One region of the Micromonospora sp. AB353 genome, then DNA from elsewhere that is predicted to be linked to it. Evidence: riboswitches for the same ligand, from Rfam matches in the RefSeq annotation. Region 1 holds a riboswitch; the other holds the start of a gene.

The links. A riboswitch is a leader RNA that binds a small molecule or an ion and turns the genes downstream of it on or off. The one in region 1 is predicted to bind cyclic di-AMP.
Region 2: linked by a shared signal. The riboswitch ahead of ACPCK6_RS23980 (transglycosylase family protein) and the one ahead of ACPCK6_RS05070 (C40 family peptidase) in region 1 are both predicted to bind cyclic di-AMP.

The regions. Positions count from the first base shown of each region.
Region 1 covers NZ_JBMVFV010000006.1:84,155-87,865, reverse strand. Annotated here, with positions in the region: gene ACPCK6_RS05085 (ATP-binding cassette domain-containing protein) at 1-755, shown strand, start outside; gene ACPCK6_RS05080 (hypothetical protein) at 752-1,441, shown strand; gene ACPCK6_RS05075 (lysozyme family protein) at 1,532-2,155, opposite strand; cyclic di-AMP (ydaO/yuaA leader) riboswitch at 2,394-2,528, shown strand; gene ACPCK6_RS05070 (C40 family peptidase) at 2,542-3,573, shown strand; gene dcd (dCTP deaminase) at 3,638-3,711, opposite strand, start outside.
Region 2 covers NZ_JBMVFV010000074.1:9,201-12,911, reverse strand. Annotated here, with positions in the region: gene ACPCK6_RS23985 (LLM class flavin-dependent oxidoreductase) at 1-1,389, opposite strand, end outside; cyclic di-AMP (ydaO/yuaA leader) riboswitch at 1,561-1,706, shown strand; gene ACPCK6_RS23980 (transglycosylase family protein) at 1,705-2,349, shown strand; gene ACPCK6_RS23975 (YbaB/EbfC family nucleoid-associated protein) at 2,535-2,984, shown strand; gene ACPCK6_RS23970 (M4 family metallopeptidase) at 3,142-3,711, opposite strand, start outside.

The DNA.
Region 1 (3,711 bases):
TCCAGCTCGCCGCCGGGGTGCTGCGCCCGGGCCGGGGCCGGGTCACCGACCGGCCGCCGGTCGTCGGCTGGGTGCCGGAACGCTTCCCCGCCGACCAGCCGTTCACCGTCGGGGCCTACCTGTCCGCGATGGGCCGCGTCGCCGGCCTGCCCGGCCCCGTCGCCGACCGGGCGGTGCGCCACTGGGTGGAGCGGCTGGGCCTGACTCCCTTCCACGACGTACGCCTGCCGCGGCTGTCCAAGGGCACCGCGCAGAAGGTCGGCCTGGCTCAGGCGCTGCTGCGCCCGCCCGGCCTGCTGGTGCTCGACGAGCCCTGGGAGGGGCTGGACGCCACCGCCCGCGAGGCGGTCCCCGAGATCATCGGTGAGGTGCTGGCCGGCGGCGGCACGGTGCTGGTCAGCGACCACCGGGGCGAGACGGTCCGGCTCCCGGGCGCTCGGCACCTGTCGGTCACCGGCGGCACGGTGACCGAGGAGGCGTCGTCGGGCGGCGCGGCCGTCGCCGTGGTCGAGCTCGCGGTGCCGGCCGCCGGGCTGGCCGCCGCCGTCGCCCGCCTGCGCGCCGACGGCCACCAGATCCTTCGGGTACGCGAACACGCCGTCCCGCCCCCGGCCACGCACCCGGTGCCGGCCTCCGCCGGCCCGTCGGGCACCGGCGGGCCGGGCGGCGCGTCCGCCGCTGGTTCCCCGGACCAGGCCGGTGCCGAGGCCGAGGGCTCCGCCCGGCCCGGGCCGGCGTCCGAGGTGACCCGGTGATCGCGCTGGTCCGGCTGCGGTTGGCCGGCTTCCTGCGTACCGGACGGGCGCTCGCGCCGGTCCTGGCCGGCCTGCTCGTCCTCGGCGTCCTCTACGGCGGTGGCCGGGCCCGACCGGCGGAGGCCTACGGCGTCTCCGCCGTGGTGCTGTTCCCGGTGCTGGCCTGGCAGACCAAGATCCTGCTGGACGTGGAACCCGACGTGCAGCGCCGGATGGCCCGGGTGGTGGCCGGCCCGGCCCGGGAACGGGCGGCCGGGCTGATCGCGGCGCTGGTGGCGGGGCTCGCCGTGGTGCTGCTGGCGCTGGCGCTGCCGTGGCCGCTGGGCGGGGTCACCGCTGCCGTCGGGCCGGGGGAGCGGCCGGTGCTCGCCGGGGTGGCCCTGGGGCTCTGGGCACACCTGCTCGCGCTGCCGGCGGCGGTGGCGCTCGGCGCGCTCGCCAGCCGGGCGGTGACGCGCAGCGCCGGCTACGGGGTCGCGGTGCTGGTCACCGGCGCGGTCGGGGTCGTGGTGCTCGGGCTGTCCGGCTCGGTCGTGCCGTGGCTGGCCCCGCCGGTGATGGCGACCGCGCGGGCGCTCACCGGGCCGGTCGCGGCCGGCGAGGGTCTGCTGCTGACCTGCTGGGCGGCGCTCTGGGCGGCGGTGGCGCTGACCGGCTACGCCTGGGCGCGGCGTACCCGGGCCTGAGCGACGGGTGACCGGGAGCACTCGGCACGATTTGGTGCTGCGGCGTACGTCGCGTAACCTGGTGCGGTAGTTCCACCCAAAGACCGCTGGTCACCGTGCTCCGGCACGGTCGAAGGTCCCGCGACGACGGGCGACCCGCGCAGGGCGGTAAGCGAAACTCGGTGTCACGCACGGCCCACCCAGCGCCTTCTGGTACGACGCCAGCAGCGCCGCGCCACCGCGGATGTTCGCGGCCGGGTCGGTGCGCAGCGTGCCCGCGTCGAGCCCGGTGAGCGCGGCGGCGGCGTCGAGCGTCTGGAGCGAGGCGGGCGGCAGCGGGGTCTCCCGCTCCGGTGCGGCGGCGGTGGCCGGGTCGAGCTTCAGCGGGCGGGAGTCGTCGCCGCGCGGGTCCTCGTCCTCGTCGACGTGGGCGCTGCCCGGCATGGCGAGGATGTGCGCGGCGTCGGTCAGGTGCATCGGGCCGTAGCCACCGCTGGTGCTCGGCTGTCCGGTGTGGGTGTCCCAGCGGGACTCCAGATAGGAGACGCCGAGCAGTACGTTCTGCGGCACGCCGTACTCGGCCGCGGCGGCGGCGTACTGTTGTTGCCTGTCGCTCGCGGGCGCGGACGTGTCCGGCGCGGCGGTCACCGGGCCGGTCGTCGCCAGCGCGGTGGCTGTCGCCACTGCGGCGGCGAGCAGTATCCGTCTGCCCGACGGCGGGGCGGAGAGGTGCATCGAACCTCCTGGACAGGGATGGGGGTCACTGCGTCTCCACCCTCACTCCGCACACCCGCGAGGGTCAATAGCTTTCCAGTGGGTAATCAGCCTTGAAAGAAAATTTCACCTCTATCCTCGGTGCGGCCCCGCATCGCGTACGGAGTGTCACGGCGCTGGAAGTTGCGGATCGATAACGGTGGTCCCTACTCTGGTGAATCGTCGGCCGCACGTCTCACCGTCCAACCCGGTCGGTGACGGTCCGACACCGCCGAGTCGCCTCCGGGCGAGCCGGGGAACCAGGTACCTGGGGTGAATCCGCAGCGATGCGGTAGGGCGGCTCCCTTCCCGCCCGAATCCGTCAGCTAACCCGGTAGGCGGTACGGAAGAAGGAGTACGGACGCCCGGTGGCACTCCATGCCCCGCGGCCGTCGTCGAGCCGGTCGGTCGACCGGTCCACGGCTGTGCCGCGTACCCGCTGGTCCCGCTTCACCACAGCCCTCGCCGCCCTGGTCGGCACCGCAGTCGTCCTGACCGGCGGCGCCACGGCGGCACACGCCGAACCCTCGGTCGCCGAGATCGAGGCCCAGATCGACCGCGACTGGAACAAGCTCGAACCGGTCATCGAACAGGTCAACGCCGTACGTGAGCAGCTCGCCGCGCGGCGCAAGCAGGCCGACGCGCTCGGCCGCCAGATCGCACCCCTCCAGGCCCGGGTGGACGCCGCCCTCGGCCAGGTCGGCGGGCTCGCCGCCGACGCCTACAAGGGCGACAACCTCTCCACAGTCAACGCGCTGCTGGGCAGCCGCTCGCCCGGTGACCTGGTCAACGGCCTGGAGCTGCTCGACCGCTTCGCGCACCGCCAGCACGAGCAGGTGCGCTCCGTCGCCGCGCTGCGCGACGAGCTGGCGGCGAAGAAGAAGCCGCTGGACGAGATGGTCGCCGGGCTGGCGCGTACCGAGGCCCAGCTCGCGGCGAAGAAGAAGCAGATCGACGCCGAGATCGCCAAGCTGGAGAAGCTGCGGCTCACTGTGTACGGCAAGGGTGGCGGCGGCCCGCTGCGCCCGGCGCCCTGTCCGTCCGGCTACCCCGGTGGCCCGGCCGGAGCGGCGGTCAAGTTCGCCTGCGCCCAGATCGGCAAGATCTACGTCTGGGGCGCGGCCGGACCGGACCACTTCGACTGCTCGGGCCTCACCATGGCCGCCTGGGCGAAGGGCGGCGTCTCGCTGCCGCACAGCGCACGCCAGCAGCACGGCGTGACGAAGCGGATCAGCCGGGCCGAGTTGCGCGCCGGTGACCTCGTCTTCTACTACGGCGACCTGCACCACGTGGCGATGTACGTGGGTGACGGCTGGGTGGTGCACGCCTCCCAGTCCGGCAAGCCGATCACCATGAAGCGGGTCGACGACGGCGACATCAACAGCTACGGCCGGGTGTAAGGAAGGGCCCCCTCTTAACGCCTCCGGTAGAGGAGGGGGCCCCTATTAACAACTGCGGGCGCGGTCAGCGCGTCGGCCAGGTGCGCCAGCTCTGCCAGGACCGGCTCGGCGTCGGACCGCGCTGCCCCTGGTAACGCG
Region 2 (3,711 bases), on a different contig from region 1:
CACGCCGTGGATCACCACGTGCTCCTCCTCCAGGCGGTCCAGCACTGCCGCCAGCCCGGCCTCGGAGCGGCGCAGGTGCGGGAAGATCGAGGCGTCCTCCAGCCCGTGGTGCTGGGTGACCATCGTGCAGTACGCCGCGCAGTACGCCCCGAGCGTCCAGTTGTTCTGCCGCATGGTCATCTCGTTCAGCGCGGCTCGCGCCCGGCCCGGCGAGACACTGCCCTGCTTGACCTGTTCCAGCAGGTCGCGCACCTGGGCCAGCTCCTGGCGCAGATGGTCGTGCACGTCCACCAGGTGCTGCCCGGCGGCCTGTCCCCGGGCCGGGTAGACGTGCCCGGCCGGCGGCGGCGGGGCGCTCGGGCGGGTGGACTCGTCCCAGGGGCGGCGCGCGCTCAGGCGTACCCCGGGGTCGGGGGTGGGGGTGACGCCGAGCGTGCTCGGGCCGCCGGCGGTGGTCTGCTCGTCGGCGGCCGTGCGGGTTCCGCCGGCGTGCGTGGCGCGCTCGGCGGCGACCAGCTCCCGCACGGCGGGCGCGACCTCCTGGCCGAAGATCTGGATCGCGCGCGGCTCGTCGCTGCCGAGGATGAACGTGGTGATGCCGTGCTCCAGCGTGAGCCCGGCCAGCTCCTCCACCCACTGCTCCGGCGGCCCGGCGAGGAAACCGGCCGACGAGCGGGCGAACGTGCCGGTCACGTTGAGCATGCGGCGGATCGCGGCCGGGTCGCGCCCGGCGGCCCGGGCGCCCTCGTCGACGAGCGCGTTCAGGGCGGGCAGCTCGTCGGGGCCCTTCGGCAGGTACGACAGGGACGGCAGCCAGCCGTCCGCGGCGCGGCCGACCAGGCGCAGCATGCGCGGCTTGTACGCGCCGACCCAGATGCCCACCGGATGTGCGGGCGCCGGACCGCGCTTGGCGCCGACCACCCGGTAGTGCTCGCCGTCGACGCGGATCATGCCGCGACGGTCGGTGTCCCAGACCTCGCGGATCACCCGGATCGCCTCGTCGAGCGCCTCGACGGCGGCGCCGGGGGACAGGCGCCGCCCGCCCGCCGCCTCGATCGCGTCCCAGAACGCGCCCGCGCCGAGGCCCAGCTCGACTCGGCCGCCGGTGAGCAGGTCCAGGCTGGCGACGCTGCGGGCCAGCACCACCGGCTGGCGCAACGGCAGGTTGAGGACGTTTCCGGCCAGGCGGACACGTTCGGTCGCGGCGGCCACGTAGGACATCAGCGTCCAGGTGTCCAGGAAGCCCGGCTGGTAGGGATGGTCCTGGAACGTGACCAGGTCCAGCCCGACCTGCTCGCAGAGCCGGGCTAGCGCCACCACCTGGTCGGGCTGCCCGGCGGCGGGGGTGACGAAGCCGCCGAAGGTCAGCTCGTGTCCGTGATCGGTCATCCGTCAAGCCCTCCCGTGATCTTGCCTGGCCCTGCCACCGTAGCGCCGCCGCCGGTCGCCCGGCCGGGTGAAGAGCGTCACAAGAAGTGGACGATCGTCGCAAATCGCCCCTAGCGTCGGTTTCGTTCGCAGACGCGGACACCACGGGCCGGAAACGCCAAATCCCGCCGCCGGCCCCGGTAACCGAACCTCGTGCGGGAGCGGGGGAACCACACGTTCCACGGTGCATCGTCACCTCGGGGTGAAGCCGCCACCGGCGGCCGGGCTCCTCGGCCCGAACCCGACAGCTCACCTCGTCGGCGTGGAGGAATCCACATGGCAACTGAATACTCAGCCCGAAGCCGCCGTACCGCTCTCGGAACGGTCCTGGTCGGCGCCGCCGTCGGGGCCGCTACCCTCGTCGGCCCGGCCGCCCCGGCGAGCGCGGGCGTCAACTGGGACGCGGTCGCGCGCTGCGAATCAGGCGGCAACTGGAAGATCAACACCGGTAACGGCTACTACGGCGGGCTCCAGTTCTCCCGCGCCACCTGGAACGGTTACGGCGGCCAGAAGTACGCCGCGCGCGCCGACCTGGCCAGCCGGTCCGAGCAGATCGGCGTCGCGGAGAAGGTTCTGCGCGGCCAGGGCATCGGCGCGTGGCCGGTCTGCGGCAAGAAGGGCGGTTCGACGAGCGCGGCGACCCGGTCCGAGCGGGCCACCACGAAGGCGGCACCGAGGAAGGCGGCGCCGAAGCGGGCCGCCGCGACGAAGGCGGCGCCGGAACGCGCCACGACGAAGGCGGCGCCGCGGCCGTCGTCCGGCGCCGGGGAGTATGTGGTCCGGCGCGGGGACACGCTGTCGGAGATCGCCGTGGCGCAGCGCGTCGACGGCGGCTGGCGGGCCCTGCACGAGCGCAACCGGGCAGTGGTCGGCGACGACCCGGGCCTGATCTTCCCCGGTCAGTTGCTGCGCCTGCGCTGACCTCGTCCGAGCGCCCGGCCGGTTCGCCCCGGCCGGGCGCTCGTCCGTCCGCGACACGCCGTGTGGCCGGTGTCCGGCCTGCTCGCGGCGCCGGGACGCGACCCGGACCGGCCGGTGACCGCGATTCGTCGGAGCCGGTTGCTAGGGTCACGCATGCTCGGCTAAGACGTGAAGAAAGCGCGGATATGACCAACGACCCGTTCTCGGCGGCCGCGAGCATCGACGAGCTGCTGACCCGCACGCAGCAGGCGCTCACCGCGATGCGCTCCCGGGCCTCGGCGCACGCCGACGGCGAGCCGGGCGAGCTGCTGCTCGCCGAGGGCACTGCCGCCGGCGGCCGGGTCCGCGCGGTCGCCGTCCAGGGTGGCCGGCTCGATTCCGTGACGATCGACCCGGAGCTGGCCGGCGAGCCTCTCGACGTCCTCTGCGGACACCTCGTGACCGCCGCCAACGCCGCGTTGTCCGAGCTGGACGACCGGGTCAGCGCGTCGGCCCGGGCCGACGCCGACGCGCTCGCCGCCCGGCTCGGCAGCATGGGCGACCAGGCCGAGCTGTTCGGCCGCGCGATGCACGAGGCGGCCGCCCGGATCCACCGCGACCGCGGTGCCGCGTCCCGGGCCGGGCGCGCGGTCTGACCCGACCGCACCCGCCCCGGCACGACGAGGCGCCGCACCGCACGCGGCGCCGGCCACGCGCGACGCGGCGCCGGCCTGGCACGACGAGGCGGCCGGCCTGGCACGACGAGGCGGCCGGCCGCCGGGGAGGACGACGACCGGCCGCGCTACGACACGGTCAGCTCAGGGTGACCGCGGTGTCGTCGACGACGAAGGACGTCTGCAACGAGCTGTCCTCCACGCCGCTGAACGAGATGGTCGCCGTGGTGCCCGCGAGCGACGAGATGTCGAAGGACCGCTGCACGTAGCCGGTGGCCTTGTTCAGGTTGGAGTACGTGGCCAGCGTGGTGCTGCCCGCCTTGACGGTGAGCTTGTCGTACGCGGTGCTGGTGGTCGACTCCGCGCTGTCGATGTGCAGCCAGAAGCTCAACGTCGCCCGGCATCCGGCCGGGATCGTCACCGACTGGCTGAGCGTGTCGGTGTGCGACGAGCCGTACCCGTCCAGCCACGCCTTGTACGAGCCGCCGTGCGCGGCCTGGCCGCTGTCGGTGGTGATGACGCCGGACGAGGCGCTCCAGTTCACGTTGCCCGACTCGAAGCCCGGGTTGGCGAGCTTGTTGCCGGAGCAGCCGCCCGACGGCGGGGTGGTCGTGGTGCTCGGGGTGGGCGTCGGGGTGCCGCCGGAGCAGGTCGGGTCACCGGACTGGGCCGGCACGCTCACCGCGTCCCAGGCCGCCTTGACCGTGTT